3 regions of the Actinoplanes sp. NPDC049681 genome follow, and region 3 is predicted to be linked to each of the others. Evidence: predicted binding sites of a transcription regulator. Region 3 holds the regulator's gene; each other region holds the start of a gene.
What was found. The regulator HrcA, encoded in region 3, represses chaperone genes, less so after heat shock. The targets are predictions, from matches to a motif close to GGTTNGCACNCTCNNNNNGAGNGTGCNAACC.
Positions count from the first base shown of each region.

Region 1: the regulator HrcA is predicted to act here: its motif matches at 3,228-3,258, upstream of groES (co-chaperone GroES).
Region 2: the regulator HrcA is predicted to act here: its motif matches at 3,272-3,302, upstream of groL (chaperonin GroEL).

Region 1 is NZ_JBITLP010000003.1:383,189-389,391, reverse strand. Features, by position in the region: gene ACIBO8_RS11710 (molybdopterin-dependent oxidoreductase) at 1-196, opposite strand, end outside; gene ACIBO8_RS11705 (hypothetical protein) at 377-997, opposite strand; gene groL (chaperonin GroEL) at 1,070-2,719, opposite strand; gene groES (co-chaperone GroES) at 2,790-3,104, opposite strand; gene ACIBO8_RS11690 (methyltransferase domain-containing protein) at 3,321-4,487, shown strand; gene ybaK (Cys-tRNA(Pro) deacylase) at 4,499-4,981, shown strand; gene ACIBO8_RS11680 (sugar ABC transporter substrate-binding protein) at 5,216-6,203, shown strand, end outside.
Region 2 is NZ_JBITLP010000001.1:700,615-706,817, reverse strand. Features, by position in the region: gene ACIBO8_RS03185 (winged helix-turn-helix transcriptional regulator) at 1-105, opposite strand, end outside; gene ACIBO8_RS03180 (MFS transporter) at 137-1,381, shown strand; gene groL (chaperonin GroEL) at 1,440-3,062, opposite strand; gene ACIBO8_RS03170 (CDP-glycerol glycerophosphotransferase family protein) at 3,502-6,203, shown strand, end outside.
Region 3 is NZ_JBITLP010000002.1:61,638-67,840, forward strand. Features, by position in the region: gene ACIBO8_RS05680 (enoyl-CoA hydratase-related protein) at 1-4, opposite strand, end outside; gene hemW (radical SAM family heme chaperone HemW) at 41-1,240, shown strand; gene ACIBO8_RS05690 (DUF4870 domain-containing protein) at 1,287-2,015, opposite strand; gene ACIBO8_RS05695 (hypothetical protein) at 2,078-2,179, shown strand; gene hrcA (heat-inducible transcriptional repressor HrcA) at 2,190-3,212, shown strand; gene dnaJ (molecular chaperone DnaJ) at 3,274-4,419, shown strand; gene ACIBO8_RS05710 (16S rRNA (uracil(1498)-N(3))-methyltransferase) at 4,422-5,156, shown strand; gene ACIBO8_RS05715 (hypothetical protein) at 5,188-5,463, opposite strand; gene ACIBO8_RS05720 (iron chelate uptake ABC transporter family permease subunit) at 5,581-6,203, shown strand, end outside.

The sequences.
Region 1 (6,203 bases), on a different contig from region 3:
AACGCGACGCCGCCACGCCGACCGCCGCGGCATAGAGCGCCAAGAGCACGACCGTGCCCGTGATCAGCGCCGTCTTGTCATGGGTCCCGAAGACGGAAATGCCGAAGTCCTTGACCGGGCCGGGAACGGTGTCCACCACCACGGCACCGACCGCGAGGAGCGGCGAGGACTGCGGTCCGGTCAGAGCGGCGACCACCTCGCCCAGGCCGACCCCTGCCGCCGCGGCCGCCACCCCGGCCGAGGTGGCCCGGAGAACGGCAGGCCGGGGAAGAGCAGCCCGGCGCGATGCGGCCCGCGGAAGAACCGGGACGGGTCCAGCGGCAGGAGCGGAAGGCTTCACGCCATCCATCCTCCACCGCTCGGCGACCGATGCTCCTTACGAAGTAATGACGGCTGCCCGCAGCGCCGGCAAGGTTGCGACCAACGAGTCGAGCAGGTCCACCGAGCACCGGTCGGATCGCGGCTCCGGCAGCTTCGGCACCCCGGTGGCGGGCAGATCCCACACGACCCGTCCCGGCGACAAGCTCTCCAGGGCCGCGTACCACTGTTGCAACGGCTCCCTGAGCTGTACGTGGGCGGCGAAGTTCCGCCGCCGCCGGGTCTCGTCCCCGTCGCGGCGGCGTTGCAGTGTCGCGACGTCCGGCAGGCTCACGAGGACCGCATCGGCGAAGCCCAGCCGGCCGCTGCGGAAGGCTTCACGGGTGACCGCCAGCTCCCGGTCGAACTGTGCGCGGGGGGCGAGTCCGAGTGCCGCCATCCCCCAGGCGTAGTGCAGCTTCACCGGGTCGGTGTCGCAGAACGCGATGCCGTCCTGGCGTTCCAGGTCGAGGGCCGTGGACCAGCGCTGCATGCCGGCACGCACCCAGTGCCGGGCGAGCGCCACGGCGTCCGCCGGTTCGCGGCCGGTCATCTGGTATTCGGCCACGTGTCTGCCGACGTACCGGCGGCACCAGGACGTTTTCCCGGCCGCAGTGGGGCCCTCCACGACGACGATCATCCGCGCACCCTTCCGCCGAACCGGAGAAAGGGCGCGTCGCGGAAGCGACGCGCCCTTTCGAGAAACTACCGGTCAGAAGCCCGGGCCGTGCTGGTGGCCGTGGCCACCGTGGCTGTGCCCGTGGCCGCCGGCCGCGGCGGCCTCCGGCTCGGCCGGCTTCTCCACCACGAGGCTCTCCGTGGTGAGCAGCAGGCCGGCGATCGACACGGCGTTGGAGACCGCGTTGCGGGTCACCTTGACCGGGTCGATGATGCCGGTGGCGGCGAGGTCGACGTACTCGTCGGTGGAGGCGTCGAGGCCGTGGCCCCAGCCGAGCTCGGCGACCTTGCCCACTACGACGTAGCCGTCGTGGCCGGCGTTCTGCGCGATCCAGCGCAGCGGCTCCACCAGCGCCTTGCGGACGATCGAGACGCCGATCGCCTCCTCGCCGGTGAGGCCGAGGTCGTTGTCGAGGGCGGAGACGATCTGCGCCAAGGCGGCGCCGCCGCCGGGCACGGTGCCCTCTTCCACCGCGGCCTTGGTCGCCGCGATGGCGTCCTCGATGCGGTGCTTGCGCTCCTTCATCTCGACCTCGGTCGCGGCGCCGGCCTGGATGACGGCGATGCCGCCGGAGAGCTTGGCCAGGCGCTCGGAGAGCTTCTCGCGGTCCCAGTCCGAGTCCGACGCCTCGATCTCCTTGCGGATCTGCGCGACGCGGTCCTCGATCTCGGACTTCTTGCCACCGCCGTCGACGATGGTGGTGTTCTCCTTGTCGACCACGACGCGCCGGGCGGTGCCCAGCATGTCGACGGTGACCTGGTCGAGCTTGTAGCCGAGCTCCGGGGCGATGAGCTCGCCACCGGTCGCGATCGCCATGTCCTGCAGCATCGCCTTGCGGCGGTCCCCGAAGCCGGGGGCCTTGACCGCGGCGACCTTGAAGGTCTTGCGCAGCGCGTTCACCACGAGCGTCGACAGCGCCTGGCCCTCGACGTCCTCGGCGATGATGAGCAGCGGCTTGCCGGCCTGGAGGACCTTCTCCAGCAGCGGGAGGAGCTCCTCGACGCTGGAGATCTTCTGGGTCGTGATGAGGATGTACGCGTCCTCGAGCACGGCCTCCTGCGCCTCGGCGTCGGTCACGAAGTTCGGGGAGATGAAGCCCTTGTCGAACTGCAGACCCTCGGTGACGACGAGCTCGGTGCTGAGCGCGGAGCCCTCCTCGACGGTGATGACGCCGTCGCGGCCGACCCGGTCCATCGCCTCGGCGATCAGCTCACCGATGGTGGCGTCCTGGGCCGAGATGGTGGCGACGTTGGCGACCGACTTGTGGTCGCCGACCTCGACGGCCTTGGCCAGCAGCGCCTTGGAGACGGCCTCGGCGGCCTGGTCCATGCCCCGCTTGAGGGCGATGGGGTTGGCGCCGGCCGTCACGTTGCGCAGGCCCTCGCGGACCAGCGCCTGGGCGAGCACGGTGGCCGTGGTGGTGCCGTCGCCGGCGACGTCGTTGGTCTTGGTCGCCACTTCCTTGACGAGCTGCGCACCGAGGTTCTGGTACGGGTCGGAGAGCTCGATCTCCTTGGCGATCGTGACGCCGTCGTTGGTGATCGTCGGCGCGCCGAACTTCTTGTCGAGGACGACGTTGCGGCCGCGCGGGCCGAGGGTGACCTTGACCGTGTCGGCGAGCGTGTTGACGCCGTGCTCCAGCAGGTGCCGGGCGTCGTCAGAGAAACTGAGAATCTTCGCCATGTGTAGGTCCCTTCACGCACCACCGCCCTGACCCGTGGTGCGGGCCAGGGCGGGAAGCACTGTCAGTAGGTCACTTCTCGATGACCGCGAGGACGTCGCGGGCGGAGAGCACCAGGTACTCCTCGCCGGCGTACTTGACCTCGGTGCCGCCGTACTTCGAGTAGAGGACCGTCTCGCCGACCTTGACGTCAACCGGGATGCGGTTGCCCTTGTCGTCGATGCGGCCCGGGCCCACAGCGAGGACGGTGCCCTCCTGCGGCTTCTCCTTGGCGGTGTCGGGGATCACGATGCCCGACGCCGTGGTCGTCTCAGCCTCGTTCGCCTGGACCACGATCCGGTCCTCGAGCGGCTTGATCGCAACCTTGGTCGCGGTAGTCACGGGCATACCCTCCTGGGTACAGGTTTCGCCGGCCAGCATCGGCCGATCTCATGCCTCATGCCACCGGGCGGGGCCGTCGTCGCGGGTGCCGGTCCGCCTGGCGCAAGCGCGCTCCCCGGACGGGGCGCGCGCTGGCACCCTCGGGTTGAGAGTGCTAATCGGAGATTATGCCGGAACTAGCACTCCGTCAAGGAGAGTGCCAACACGGCAGAATGACTCCGCGTGGACCTCGAACTGCTCGCCGCACTGCGTACCCCGGAAGGGTCTGCGGCTCTTGCGGCCGCGGCCGAGGTGGCCGATGGAGATCCTTTGGCAGCGGCCTCTGCCCTGCGGTCCCGCGGCATCGCCGCACCGCTCGCGGCCGCCGCGCTCACCCAGAACGACCTGCGGCGACGCGGGGAGAGCAAGTTCGGCGCGGCGGCGGCGACGATGTTCTTCACCCGGCCGGGATTCGAGCAGGCGACCCGCGCGGTGGTGGCCCACCGGCGCGCCGCCCGCCTGCGGGCCGCCGGCGTCGAGCACCTAGCCGATCTCGGCTGCGGCCTGGGATCGGATGCGCTGGCCGCGGCCCGTCACGGTATTCGCGTGTACGCCGTGGACGCCGACCCCCTGACCGCGGCGGTGGCCCGGGCGAACGCCAAGGCGGCGGGGCTCGCCGACCTCGTGACGGTGGAGTGCGCGGACGCCACCACGGTCCGGGTGGAGAAGTTCGACGCGGTCTTCGCCGACCCGGCACGCCGTCGCGCGGGTCGTGGCCGGGTCATGGACCCGCAATCCTGGTCGCCGCCCTGGGACTTCATCGCGGCGCTGCCCGGCCGGGTGCCACGGACGGTGCTGAAGCTGGCTCCCGGCATCGACCATGCGCTGCTGCCGCCGGGCGCCGAGGGCGAATGGGTCAGCGTCGACGGCGATCTGGTCGAGGCGGCGTTCTGGTGCGGGCCCCTCGCGGAATTCGCACGGCGGGCGACTCTATTGCCGTCGGGGGCCGCCTTGCACGGCTCGGGGACCGACGCGGCACCGGTGGGACCGGTCGGCCGCTTCCTCTACGACCCGGACCCGGCCGTCGTCCGCTCGCACCTGGTCGCCGAGTTCGCGGGGGACATCGGCGGCCGGCTCGCCGACCCGGAGATCGCGTACGTCCACACCGACGATCCCGTGGACACGCCGTACGCCCGCCGCCTGGAGATCACGGACGTGCTGCCGTTCTCGCTGAAGCGACTGCGCACGTTGCTGCGCGAGCGGGGAGTGGGCCGCGCCGAGATCCGTAAGCGCGGTTCGGCGCTGGAGCCCGAGCAGCTGCGACGTGACCTGCGCCTGCGGGGCAGCGGCTCCGCGTCCATCGTGCTGACGCGGGTGGCGGGCGCGCCGACCGTACTGCTGTGCCGTTAACCTCGCTGATCGTGGCTAAGAAGGCGGCCGGGACGCCGGCGACCGTACTGCTGTCCGCGGAGAAGGTGGCGCATGAGCTGCACCCGTACGACGTCTCGCCGGACGCCCCCAACTACGGCGCGCTGGTCGCGGAGGCGCTGGGCGTGCCGTCGGAGGCCGTGTTCAAGACCCTGATCGCCGAGGTGGACGGCGCGCTGACCGTGGCCGTCGTACCGGTGACCGGAGATCTTGATCTGAAGGCCCTGGCCGGTGCGGCCGGCGGGAAGCGGGCGACGCTGGCCGACCGCGCGGCCGCCGAACGCAGCAGCGGCTACGTCCGCGGCGGCATCAGCCCGCTCGGCCAGCGTAAGCGTCTCCCCACCGTGCTCGACGAATCCGCGCTGGCGCTCGAGCGGATGTACGTCTCGGCCGGCCGGCGCGGGCTGCAGGTGTCGATGGCGCCCGCGGACCTGATCCGGCTGACCGATGCCACCACGGCACGAATCCGGACATAAGTCTCGAAGCGTTACAACACCGTTACGGGCAAACCGGCTCTTTCTCCGGAGAACCTCCGATTCCGGATCGCGAAGTGACCTAGCGTCACGTAGTGAGTACGCCATGCCGGTTGTGCTGCACCGCGCCGCGGGAATACGTTGCCCCACACAACAAACAGGTCATGGAGCGGCATCCCGGCTGCGCGCGCGAGGAATCCGAGGCAAGATCCGGATTGATCCGAGAGGACACTAGGAATGCGTAAGGGAATGTTGGCTCTTGCCGCGGCAGGTCTGCTGGCCAGCGGCAGCATGGCCGCGTGCGGCGGCGACAAAGGCACCGAGACCGGCAGCGGGGGGACCAGCGGGTCGTCGGTGGGCAAGATCGGCGTCATCCTGCCCGACACCGCGAGCTCCCAGCGATGGGCCTCCGACGACCCCAAGTTCCTGAAGGCGGCGTTCGACGCGGCGGGCGTACCGGCCGACATCCAGAACGCTCAGGGTGACAAGAGCCAGTTCCAGACCATCGCCGACGGCATGATCTCCAGCGGCGTCAAGGTCCTCATGATCGTCAACCTGGACTCCGGTACGGGCAAGGCGGTCCTCGACAAGGCGGCGTCCGCGGGTATCGCGACGATCGACTACGACCGGCTCACGCTCAACGGCGGCGCGAAGTACTACGTGTCGTTCGACAACGTGGCGGTCGGCAAGCTGCAGGGCGAGGGCCTGGTCAAGTGCCTGACCGACATGAAGTACACCAAGCCGACGGTCGCCGAGCTCAACGGCTCCCCCACCGACAACAACGCCACCCTCTTCAAGGAGGGCTACGACTCGGTGCTGAAGCCGAAGTACGAGTCCGGTGACTACGTGAAGGGCCCGGACCAGTCGGTGCCCGACTGGGACAACGCGCAGGCCGGCACGATCTTCGAGCAGATGCTCACCCAGAAGAAGGACATCAAGGGCGTGCTGGCGGCCAACGACGGCCTGGGCAACGCGGCGATCGCGGTGCTCAAGAAGAACAAGCTCAACGGCAAGGTCCCGGTCACCGGCCAGGACGCCACCGTGCAGGGCCTGCAGAACGTGCTCGCCGGCGACCAGTGCATGACCGTCTACAAGGCGATCAAGCAGGAGGCCGACGCCGCCGCCGACCTCGCCATCTCGCTCGCCAAGGGCGAGCAGAAGTCGGTCTCCCAGAGCGTCAAGGACGTCGAGTCCGGCAAGGACGTCCCGGCCGTCCTGCTCACCC
Region 2 (6,203 bases), on a different contig from region 3:
CCCGCCGGCGACGTCGCGCACGATCAAGAACGTCCACCAGTCGGCGAGCACGCCGAGCGCCTGCGCGATGCCGCAGTCGGCATCAACCAGATCGACGCGTCGCACGCCCTCCACTATAGTGCGTTTCAGATTGGAACTGACTCGTACGGGGGCGAGGACCGTGAGCGTCTTCTGGCGGTGGTGGTCGGCCGGCACGACCAGCGGCATCGGTACGGCCGTCGGAGGCGTGGCGCTGCCGCTGACGGCGCTCGCGGTCCTCGATGCGACCCCGTTCGAGATGGGCCTGATCGCCGCCGCCCGCTACGCCGCCTGGATCGTGATCGGGCTCCCGGCCGGGGTGATCGTCCAGCGCCTGCCGTTGCGTGGCACCCAGGTCGGCGCGGACCTGGCCCGGGCGGCCGCGGTGGCCTCCATCCCGCTCGCGTGGTGGGCCGGGCACCTCACCGTCGCCCACCTGGTCGTCACCGCGCTCGTGATCAGCTTCGCCAACGTGCTCTTCGACGTGGCCAACGCGACCTTCCTGCCCGAGATCGTGGACCGCGACCAGCTCCAGTCCCGCAACAGCCTCACGTCCGGTACGCACGCCGCCACCGAGCTGGGCGGCCCGTCCGTGGGTGGCGTCATCGTGCAGGTGCTGGGCGCCGTACCGACGCTGCTCGTCGACGCCGTCAGCTACCTGCTCTCCGCCGCCCTGCTGAAGACCCTGCCGGCGCGCCGGACGGCCGGACCGGGCCGCGGCGCACCGATGGGCGAGATGATCCGCGAGGGCTTCGCGTACGTCGTCCGCCACCCCGCGATGGGGCCGGGCATGTGGGCGGCCACGGCGGTCAACTTCGTCTGCGGCGCGCAGCTGGCTCTGTACCCGCTCTATCTCGTCCGGGACCTGCACGCCGCTCCGGGACTCGTCGGCGTGCTGCTCGCCGCGGACGGGGTCGGCACGCTCATCGGCGCCGCGCTCACCACCCGCTTCACCGCCGCCGTCGGCACGGCTCGCGGCCTGATCGTCAGCGGCCTGGTCGCGGCGGCCGGGGCGCTCGTGGTGCCCTGGGGCGCCGGGCACAGGGCGTACGCCACCTTCGTGCTCGGAAATCTGGCCTTCGCCGCGGGCGTGGTGGTGCTGAGCGTGACCACCCGCACCTACCGGCAGACCGCCAGCCCGCCGGAGCTGCTGAGCCGTGTCATGGCCACGGTCCGCTTCGTCTCCTGGGGCGCCATCCCGGTCGGCGGCCTGGTCGCGGGCGCGCTGGCCGGCCCCTTCGGGGCCCGGGCGACCCTGGTGGCGCTCGGTGCGGTCACCGTCTGCGCGCCGGCGGCCTGGCTGCTTTCACCGGTACGCGGACAGCGCGACCTCGCCGACGTGGCCGTGCCGGCGCGGATCTGACGAATGCGGAACGGGCCGCCCCCGAGGGGACGGCCCGTTTCGTCGTGCAGCTGTGGACTCAGAAGTCCATGTCTCCGCCGCCCGGGGCACCGGCCGGGGCCGGGGACTTCTCGGGCTTGTCCGCCACGACCGCCTCGGTCGTGAGGAACAGCGCGGCGATCGACGCGGCGTTCTGCAGCGCCGAGCGGGTGACCTTGGCCGGGTCGATGATGCCCGCGGCCAGCAGGTCGACGTACTCGCCGTTCGCGGCGTTCAGGCCGTGACCCGACTCCAGGTTGCGCACCTTCTCGACCACGACGCCGCCCTCGAGGCCGGCGTTCACGGCGATCTGACGCAGCGGGGCGTCGAGCGCGACCTTGACGATGTTGGCACCGGTGGCCTCGTCGCCCTGCAGGTCCAGCTTGTCGAACGCGGTCTTGCCGGCCTGCACGAGCGCCACGCCACCGCCGGGCACGATGCCCTCCTCGACGGCCGCCTTCGCGTTGCGGACGGCGTCCTCGATGCGGTGCTTGCGCTCCTTGAGCTCGACCTCCGTGGCCGCGCCGACCTTGATGACCGCAACACCGCCGGCCAGCTTGGCCAGGCGCTCCTGCAGCTTCTCGCGGTCGTAGTCGGAGTCCGACTTCTCGATCTCGGCGCGGATCTGGTTGACCCGGCCCTGGATCTGCTCGGCGTTGCCGGCACCGTCGACGATCGTCGTCTCGTCCTTGGTGATGACGACCTTGCGGGCCTGGCCCAGCAGGCTCAGGTCGGCGGCGTCGAGCTTGAGGCCGACCTCCTCGCTGATGACCGTGCCGCCGGTGAGGATGGCGATGTCGTCCAGCATGGCCTTGCGGCGGTCACCGAAGCCCGGGGCCTTGACGGCGACGGACTTGAAGGTGCCACGGACCTTGTTGACGACCAGGGTCGCCAGGGCCTCGCCCTCGACGTCCTCGGCGATGATGACCAGCGGCTTGCCGCCCTGCATGACCTTCTCGAGGACGGGCAGCAGGTCCTTGACCGCCGAGATCTTGCTGTTGGCGATGAGGATGTACGGGTCGTCGAAGACGGCCTCCATCCGCTCGGCGTCGGTCATGAAGTACGCCGAGATGTAGCCCTTGTCGAAGCGCATGCCCTCGGTGAGCTCGAGCTCGAGGCCGAAGGTGTTGCTCTCCTCGACGGTGATAACGCCTTCCTTGCCGACCTTGTCCATGGCCTCGGCGATGATCTCGCCGACCGTGGAGTCGCCCGCGGAGATGGAGGCGGTGGAGGCGATCTGCTCCTTGGTCTCCACGTCCTTGGCGAGCTGCGAGAGGCCCTCGGAGACGCTCGCGACGGCGGCCTCGATGCCCCGCTTCAGGGCCATCGGGTTCGCACCCGCCGCGACGTTGCGCAGACCCTCGCGGACCAGCGCCTGGGCGAGGACGGTCGCCGTCGTCGTGCCGTCACCGGCGACGTCGTCGGTCTTCTTGGCGACCTCCTTGACCAGCTCGGCGCCGATCTTCTCGTAGGAGTCCTCGAGCTCGATCTCCTTGGCGATCGACACACCATCGTTGGTGATGGTGGGCGCGCCCCACTTCTTCTCGAGCACGACGTTGCGGCCCTTGGGGCCGAGCGTCACCTTGACGGCGTCGGCGAGCTGGTTCATGCCCCGCTCGAGGCCGCGACGAGCTTCCTCGTCGAATGCGATGATCTTGGCCATACGGCTGTGTCCTCCTGGACATTCGCGGTGCCGGGCCTCCTCGGCCCCGCCCTCCGCACGGTGCGGAACACTGCGGACGTCACCACCTGGCGATGTGACGTCCTCAGGTCGAGCCGGATAGCCCGCGACGACCGGTCCCGTGCCCCGGCGCCGATGACGGCACCGTGGCCGCGACCCCACCGTCCCGACCTGCTGTGCTGACTGAACTGCACTGGCACTCACACCTCGCGAGTGCCAATGACTTGTTTAGCACTCTAGTGGGTCGAGTGCAAGGACAACGGTCCTCGACCCGGACCCGGCGGAACACCTCGACGATCACGATGGGTGAACGAACGCTGACGCTTGCGATGGCGATCAAGCGAGCTGCGGTGAACCGTTGAGGCAGGGACCACGTAGTACCGACGGCCGGTGTTCTTCGGGGGGTTGAGGGGTGAGCGGAGTGGACAACCGTATCGTCGGCGCGCTGGGGCACGCCCGAGTACGGGAACCCGTGCCGGCGCAAAGATCACGAAGCGTCACCGATTCCGTACCGGACTCGCCGGGGCAGCACGACATCGCCACCAAGCCGCTCATCAGCGTCATCGTGCCGGCTCACAACGTCGAGAGATACCTGGACGAGTGCCTCGCGTCACTCGCCCGCCAGACGTACCCGGCCGTCGAGGTCGTCGTCGTCGACGACGGATCGCACGACGGCACCGGCGCGATCGCCGACGAGTGGGCCCGCAAGGACCGCCGCTTCCGGGTCGTCCACCAGAGCGAGGGCGGTCCGGGACGGGCACGCAACGCCGGCATCGCGATCGCCCGCGGCAGCTTCCTCGCCTTCGCCGACGGCGACGACGTCGTCCCGCCGTACGCGTACGAAATGTTGCTGACCACCCTGGAGGAGACCGGCTCCGACCTGGCCTGCGGCGCGGTGCGGGCGCTGACCTCCAAGGGCGCGGCGACCTCGCGCCTGCACTCGTCGATCTTCACCAGAACCGTGCTGCGCACCCACGTCAGCGAGCGGCTGACCCTGCTCAAGGACCGCACGGTGTGGAACAAGATCTACCGCCGCCGGTTCTGGGACGAGAACGGCCTGGCGTTCCCCGAGGGGGTCGTCTTCGAGGACGTCCCGGTCGCGCTGACCGCCCACGCGCTGGCGAAGACCGTCGACGTGGTGAACGTACCGGTCTACTACTGGCGCAAGCGGGAGACCGGCGAGAAGTCGATCACCCAGCGGAAGACCGACTGGCAGGCCACGGCCGACCGGCTCAGCGCGGTCGACCGGGTCAGCCGGTTCCTCGGCGAGCGCCACGGGGCCCAGGTCAAGCAGGCGTACGACGCCAACGTGCTGGTCGACGACTTCGCCCTCGTGCTACGGGCGCTGCCCGACGCCGACCCGGAGTTCCAGGCGTCGTTCATGCGCGAGGTCAACCGGTTCCTCGCCCGGGTCCGGCCCGGCACCGTCGAGGGCCTGCCGCCCAAGTACGCGGTCGCGTGGCACCTCGTCCGCGAGAACAAGCTCCGCGAGGTCATCGAGGTGCTGCTCGCCAGCCGGCCCGGCATGCCAATCGCCAGCCGGCAGCACGGCAACAAGCGGTACGCCGAACTCCCCTTCCTCGACGACCCGGCGGTGGGCGTCCCGCGCGAGCTGTACGCCATGGGCAAGCCGGCGGTCCGCAGCCAGATCACCGAACTCACCTGGCGCGACGGCAAGCTCGTGATCCGCGGGTACGCGTACATCGACGGCACCGCCGCCAGCTCCCGCTGGACCTCCGCGCGCATCGTCCGGCTCCGCGATCTCAAGACGGGCCGCACCATCACCATGCCCGCCGTCCCGCGCCGCGAGCCCGAGGCGACCGCGACCTCCAGCCACGGCGACAAGTCCTACGACTGGTCCGGCTTCGAGGTCACGATCGACCCGAAGGCGCTGCGGTCCCGCGGCGGGTGGCAGGAGGGTCGCTGGCAGGTCGCGGTCGGCATCATCGCCGGGACCAAGCTGCGCAAGGGCCGGCTGAAGGTGGGCCCGGAGCCCACCCGGCTGCGCCTCGCGCCGAGGCCTCTCGACGCCACGACGCAGCTCGTCCCGATGGCCGACGGGCCGTACATCCTCTTCCGCATCGACAAGGTGGCCGCCCGGACCACGGCCGTCGATCTGCAGGGCGACAAGCTGGTCATCGAGGGCGTCGTCAGGGGTCCGAAGCCCAGCGCCGGCCGGCTGCGCCTGTGCCGGGTTCCCGACGTGGCGGAGGCGGACACCGCGGTCCGGTTCGGCGAGACCCACGAGGACGCCACCCCGTTCCGCGCGACCGTGTCGCTGAGGCCGCTGTTCGAGCACGCCGGCCCGGCCGTCATGCCGCCGCCGGGTGGTGCGATGGACCGCTGGCGCATCGAGATGGCGTTCTCCAGCGGCAAGCGGCAGTCGGTGCACCTGCTCAGCGACGCCCCCACCCGAGCTCACTCCGGCATGTTCGACCGGCACGTCTTCGTCCGCCGTTCGGCCGCCGGTTACCTGTGGCTGTGCTCCCGCGCCCGCGGCCCGGTGGGGACCTCGGCGCAGTGGCGGCCGGACGGCACGCTCGAGCTCACCGGCGACTTCGATCCGGCGGAGGGCGCGCCCGGGATCACGCTGCGGATGCGTACCGCGCCCGAGGAACACGCGCTCGCGGTGACCACCGACGGCGACCGCTGGATGGCGCTCCTGAACCCCAGCAGGATCAGTTCCTGGGACGGCTTCGTCGAGCTGCGCCCGGGACTGTGGGACGTCCTGGTCAGCCACCGCCGGGGCGGGGCGCATGCGCTGACCGACCTCGTCGTCGCCGACGACGTCCGCGCGATCTGCCCCGCGCAGTCCCCCGACCAGCACCGCGAATACACGTTGGAGCAGGCGGACGGCGACTTCCTTGCGCTGCGGGCGGGATCGGTGCTGCAGGTCGAGGAGCGCGGCGCGTACGCCCGCAGCCACCTGCGCGAGAAGCGCACCGCCGTCCTGCGCCGCTCCCCGCTGCGCGAGGCCGTGCTCTTCGAGAGCTTCAGCGGCCGGCAGTATTCGGACAGCCCCCGGGCGATGCACGAGGAGCTGATCCGCCGCGGGCTGCCGTTCGAGGCGCAGTATCTGACGGTGCGCGACGGCCAGGCATACACGCCGGAGACGCTGACCAC
Region 3 (6,203 bases):
CCATGCCGGAACCCTAACCGGGCCGGTGCACACTTGACGGATGCCCGGACCCCTTCCCGACGGTGAGCCCGTACCGAGCGACGGGTCACTGCCGGAATCCGCCCTGCGTGCGGTGGGCGCGCGCGGCTTCGGCGTCTACGTCCACGTGCCCTTCTGCGCGAGCCGGTGCGGCTACTGCGACTTCAACACGTACACGGCGGCCGAGCTGGGCGGGGGAGCAAGCCGCGACGAGTACGCCGGCACGGTACTGCGCGAGCTGGAGCTGGCCGGCGGCGTCGTGCGGGCGCCGGTCGACACGGTGTTCGTCGGAGGCGGCACCCCTACCCTGCTCGACCCGGGCGACCTCGGCCGGATCCTGGAGGGCATCGACCGCACGTGGGGGCTGACCGCCGACGCGGAGATCACCACGGAGGCGAACCCGGAGTCGGTGACGCCGGCATCGCTGCAGGCGTTGCGCAAGGCCGGCTTCACGCGGATCTCGCTGGGCATGCAGTCGGCGTCGCCCGGAGTGCTCGCGATCCTCGACCGCCGGCACACCGCCGGACGCGCGCCGCGGGCCGCCGCCGAGGCCCGGGAGGCCGGGTTCGACCACGTCAACCTCGACCTCATCTACGGGACGCCGGGGGAGACCGCGGAGGACTTCGCCGCCTCGCTCAGCGCGGTGATCGAGGCCGGGGTCGATCACGTGAGCGCGTACTCGCTGATCGTCGAGGAGGGGACGCGGATCGCCGGGCGGATGCGGCGCGGCGAGCTCCCGTACCCGGAGGACGACGTCGCCGCGGACCGCTACCTGGCCGCGGAGGAGGCCCTGACCGCGGCCGGATTCTCCTGGTACGAGGTCTCCAACTGGGCGACCTCGCCGGCCGCCCGCTGCCGGCACAACATCCTCTACTGGACCGGCGGCGACTGGTGGGGGCTCGGGCCGGGCGCGCACAGCCACGTCGGCGGGGTGCGCTGGTGGAACGTCAAGCATCCTTCGGCGTACGCGAAAAGGCTGGCCGGCGGCATCTCACCGGGCCTGGGCCGTGAGCTTCTGACCGCGGAGGACCGCCGGATCGAGGAGGTCATGCTGCGGTTGCGCCTCGCCGACGGGCTGCCGCTCGCGCTGGCCCGGCCGGAGGGCGCCCGGCAGGCCCTGGCGGACGGTCTGCTGGAGCCGAGCGCGTACGCGCAGGAGCGTGCCGTCCTGACTCTCCGGGGGCGGCTCCTCGCGGACCTGCTCATCCGCGAGCTCGTCTAGGGCCTGTCGTGGCGGCGCCGTCGAGAGCCCGGCGCCGCCGCGTGCGTCACTTGATCATCGAGACCGTCATCGGGTAGTTGTACGGCTCGTTGTTGTTGGCCTTGACCCCGGCGATGACGCCGATGATCGTGGCGATCAGCCAGGCCGCGAGGCCGATGAAGATGCCGACGACGATGCAGCTGAGCACCCAGCCGACGATCGCGATGATCGACCAGAGGATCTGGAAGTTCAGCGCCTTGACCGCCTCCGCCCGCACCACCGGCGACTGGTTGCCCCGGGCGAGCAGCGCGACCAGCGGAGCGATCCAGCCGGAGCAGCCGCCGCCGAGGAAAGCACCGGCCGCGCCGCCGAAGTGGGCGACGAGGATCCAGGTCTTGTCGTCACCGCCGGGCTGGCCGTAGCCCTGCGGCGGGTAGCCGGGCTGGCCGTACGCGCCGGGGGCGCCGTAGGGCTGGCCGGGCGGCGGGCTCCCGTACGGGGCTCCGGACCCGGGCGGCGGCGGGTAGCCACCGGCACCGGAACCGGGCGGCGGGTAGCCGCCGGCGCCGGAGCTGGGCGGCGGGTAGCCACCGGCACCCGAGGTGGGCGGCGGGCCGTAGCCTCCCGCACCCGAGGTGGGCGGCGGGGTGCCGTACTGCGGGGGCTGGGGGGAGCCGTACGCGGGGGGCGGCGGCGGGGTCGATCCGGGGCCCGGGTCGTTGCCCGGATATGGGTTGATCGGCCGGGTGGGGTCCGAGAAGTTCCCCTCACCGGGCGGACGCGGCGGTTCAGTCATGGCTGACACCGTAGGACCGCAGGTCGACAGTGGCGAGGGCAACACCCGGATGAGGTCGGAGAATAGACAGTCGGCTAAGTGGCGGCAGCACTACCGGTCGATCATCGCGTGCGAGCCCCGCGCGACGTAGACTGGCACTCGAGTCCATGGAGTGCCAGTGCTGAGGGAGGGGTCATGGCTCTGGATGACCGCAAGCTCGAGGTGCTCCGCGCCATCGTCGAGGACTACGTCGCCACCCAGGAACCGGTCGGCAGCAAGGCCCTCGTCGAGCGGCACCAGCTGGGCGTCTCCCCGGCCACCGTGCGCAACGACATGGCGGTGCTCGAGGAGGAGGGCTACATCCGGCAGCCGCACACCAGCGCCGGCCGGGTGCCGACGGACGCCGGTTACCGGCTCTTCGTCGACCGGCTGTCGCGGGTCAAGGCGCTGAGCCCGGCCGAGCGGCGGGCCATCGAGCGGTTCCTGGTCGGCGCGGTCGACCTGGACGACGTCGTGCACCGCACGGTGCGCCTGCTCGCCCAGCTCACCCGCCAGGTCGCCGTCGTGCAATATCCGAGCCTGTCCCGGTCCGCCGTGCGGCACCTGGAGCTGGTGCCGATCTCCAGCACCCGGCTCATGCTCGTGATGATCGCCGACACCGGCCGGGTCGAGCAGCGCCTGGTGGAGCTGCCCGGGCCGACCAGCAGCGACGACGTGCTCGACCTGCGGCGCAAGGTCAACGCGAAGCTGACCGGGCAGAAGCTGGCCGACACGCCGCCGCTGGTGCAGGCGCTGGTCGACGAGTCGGCGCCGGAGGACCGCAACACCATGGCGTGCCTGGCGTCCGTGCTGCTGGAGACCCTGGTCGAGCGCAGCGACGAACGTCTCGCCCTGGCCGGCACGGCCAACCTCACCCGCGGCGGCGTGCTGGACTTCCAGGGCTCCCTGCGGCCGGTGCTGGAGGCGCTGGAGGAGGAGGTCATCCTGCTCAAGCTCATCGGGGAGGTCGAACCCAGCACCACCCGGGTCCGCATCGGCGACGAGAACGAGATCGACAATCTGCGGGCGGCGTCCGTGGTGAGTACCGGTTACGGACCGGGTACGACAATCGTTGGTGGGCTCGGCGTCTTGGGGCCCACCCGGATGGACTACCCCGGCACCATCGCCACCGTACGTGCCGTGGCACGCTACGTTGGCGATCTGCTGGCACAGAACTGACGCAAAAGCGACGACGGTCTCCGGCGCACAGCGCGGGGCAGACATGAGGACTCGAAACCCTGTGGCCAAGGACTACTACGGAATTCTCGGCATCAGCCGCGAAGCCACCGACGACGAGATCAAGCGCGCCTACCGCAAGCTGGCCCGTCAGTACCACCCGGACGTCAACCCGGACCCCGAGGCGCACGAGAAGTTCAAGGACATCAACGCCGCCTACGAGGTCCTCTCCGACGACCAGAAGCGCCAGATCGTCGACCTGGGCGGCGACCCGCTGGCGCCCGGCGGCGGCGCGGGTGCCGGGCCGGGCGGCCCCGGCGGCGCCGGCCCGTTCGTCGGCTTCCAGGACATCATGGACGCCTTCTTCGGCACGGCGGCCGGCGGCGGCGCCCGGGGACCACGCCCGCGCACCCGGCCCGGTGCGGATGCGATCCTGCGCCTGGAGCTGGACCTGGTCGAGACGGCGTTCGGCGTCGAGGCGCCGATCACCGTCGACACGGCCGTGCTCTGCACCCAGTGCTCCGGCGCCGGCACCGCGCCCGGCACCCACCTGGCCACCTGCGAGACCTGCGGCGGCCGCGGCGAGGTGCAGTCGGTGCAGCGGACCTTCCTCGGCCAGGTCGTCTCGTCGCGGCCTTGTCAGTCTTGCCAGGGCCACGGCACGGTGATCCCGCACCCGTGCCCCACCTGCGCCGGCGACGGCCGCATCCGGACCCGCCGCTCGCTCACCGTGAAGATCCCCGCCGGCGTCGAGGACGGCATGCGCATCCGCCTGGCCCAGCAGGGCGAGGTCGGCCCCGGCGGCGGCACGGCCGGCGACCTGTACGTGGAGATCCACGAGCGCCCCCACGACGTCTACTCCCGCAAGGGCGACGACCTGCACTGCCGCGTCACCCTGCCGATGACGGCGGCGGCCCTGGGCACCCGGCTGACCATCAAGACGCTCGATTCCGAGGAGAACATCGAGGTCAAGGCCGGCACCCAGCCGGCGTCCACGCTGCGCGTGCGGGGCAAGGGCGTGCCGCACCTGCGCGGTCAGGGCCGCGGTGACCTCTTCGTGCACCTGGACGTGAAGACCCCCACCAAGCTGACCGCCGACCAGGAGCGGATGCTGCGCGACTTCGCCAAGACGCGCGGCGAGGACGTGGCCGAGCTGAGCAAGCAGGGCGGGTTCTTCTCGCGCATGCGGGACGCGTTCAACGGCCACTGACCGTGTCCGCACCGCTGTTCCTCGTCGACGACCTTCCCGCCTCCGCCCGGTACACGCTGGCCGGCCGGGAGGGCCACCACGCCGCGGACGTCCAGCGCCTGAAGCCCGGTGAGGCGCTCCTGCTCGCCGACGGCCGGGGCGGGCTCGTCCGTGCCGAGGTCACGGCCGTCGGACGGGGAAGCGTCGACGTCACGGTGGGCGAGCGGTCGTTCGTGCCCGTTCCGGACCCGCGCCTGGTCGTGGTGCAGGGCATCGCCAAGGGCGACCGCGGCGAACTCGCCGTGCAGGCGATGACCGAGATCGGCGTCGACGAGATCGTGCCCTGGGCGGCCTCCCGGTCGGTGGCCCAGTGGCGCGGCGACCGCGGCGTACGCGCCCGGGAGAAGTGGGTCTCCACCGCCCGCGAGGCGGCCAAGCAGGCCCGCCGCCCCTGGCTGCCGGAGGTCTCCGGGGATCCTGACGTCTCCACCAAGCAGGCCGCCGCCCGGCTGGCGTCGGCGGCGGCGGCGTTCGTGCTCCACGAGGAGGCGACGGACCGGCTCACCCGGGCCAAGCTTCCGGATTCGGGGGAGATCGTGCTGGTGGTGGGCCCGGAGGGCGGCATCAGCGACCAGGAGCTGGGTGCGTTCGTCGCCGCCGGAGCGCACCCGGTCCGCCTCGGTGACTCGGTGCTGCGCACCTCGACCGCCGGGGTGGCGGCGCTCGCCGTGCTCTCCGCGGAGCTCGAACGCTGGTAGGTCCGGCTGGCGCGCGCCGCGCAGGGCAGCGTCAGCCGCAGCCCGCAGCGCCGCAGCCGCATCCGGGGGTCGCGGCCCGGTGGGAGCTGCGGCGGCGATGCAGCCACCACATGCCCAGCGCCAGCACGGCGAGTCCGGTGGCCACGGCCAGGAGCGTCTGTTTGAGCACGGCGGCGCCCGCGCCGGTGAGGACGCCGGCGGTGATGAGCAGCGGAATGGCACAGCAGGCGGCGCAGGCGAGGGCGGCGAGGCCGCCCGCGATCTTGCTTCGGGTCGGCGGCGCGTGGCGCGGGCTGGACGGACTCATGCGATTTCTCCTCGGAGTGCGAAGCTCGGTGCGTCCAGCCGACGGTAAGGGTGTACCGGGGTACCGATTGCAACCCTCGGTGCCGCAGGGAAGGGAAGGCTAGCCTAAGCTGCTGGCATGGTCCTGACGCGTACGCCGGCGCCCGCGCGTCCGAGGCCGGTCGCCGGCGTGGCGGTCACCCAGGCGCGGCGGGGGATGGCGCTGCTGGCCTGTCTCGGCCTGCTGGCCCTCGTCTGCCTGCTGAGCATCGCGCTGGGCACCCGCACCGTCTCACTGCACACGGTGTGGGACGCGTTCTTCCATTACGCCGACACCGATGACCAGTCCGTGGTGCGGGACTTGCGGGTGCCGCGTACCGTCCTCGGGTTGCTGGCGGGTGTCGCTTTCGGCCTGTCCGGGGCGGTCATCCAGGCGGTGACGCGCAACCCGCTCGCCGACACGCAGATCCTGGGGGTCAACTCGGGTGCCGGGCTCTTCGTGGTCTTCGCGGTCGGCGTGCTGGGTCTCACCGACCTGTCGCAGTACCTGTGGTTCGGCTTCGCCGGGGTCGCCTTCGCGCTCACCCTGGTCTACCTGCTCGGGTCGGCCGGCCGCGCCGGTGCCACCCCCGTACGCCTGACGCTGGCCGGCGTCGCCCTCGGCGCGGTGATGGACGGCATCTCCGGCGGCATCCGGCTCGTGCGTCCACGGGCGTTCGACTACCTGCGCTTCTGGGACGTCGGTTCGCTGGCCGGCCGGCC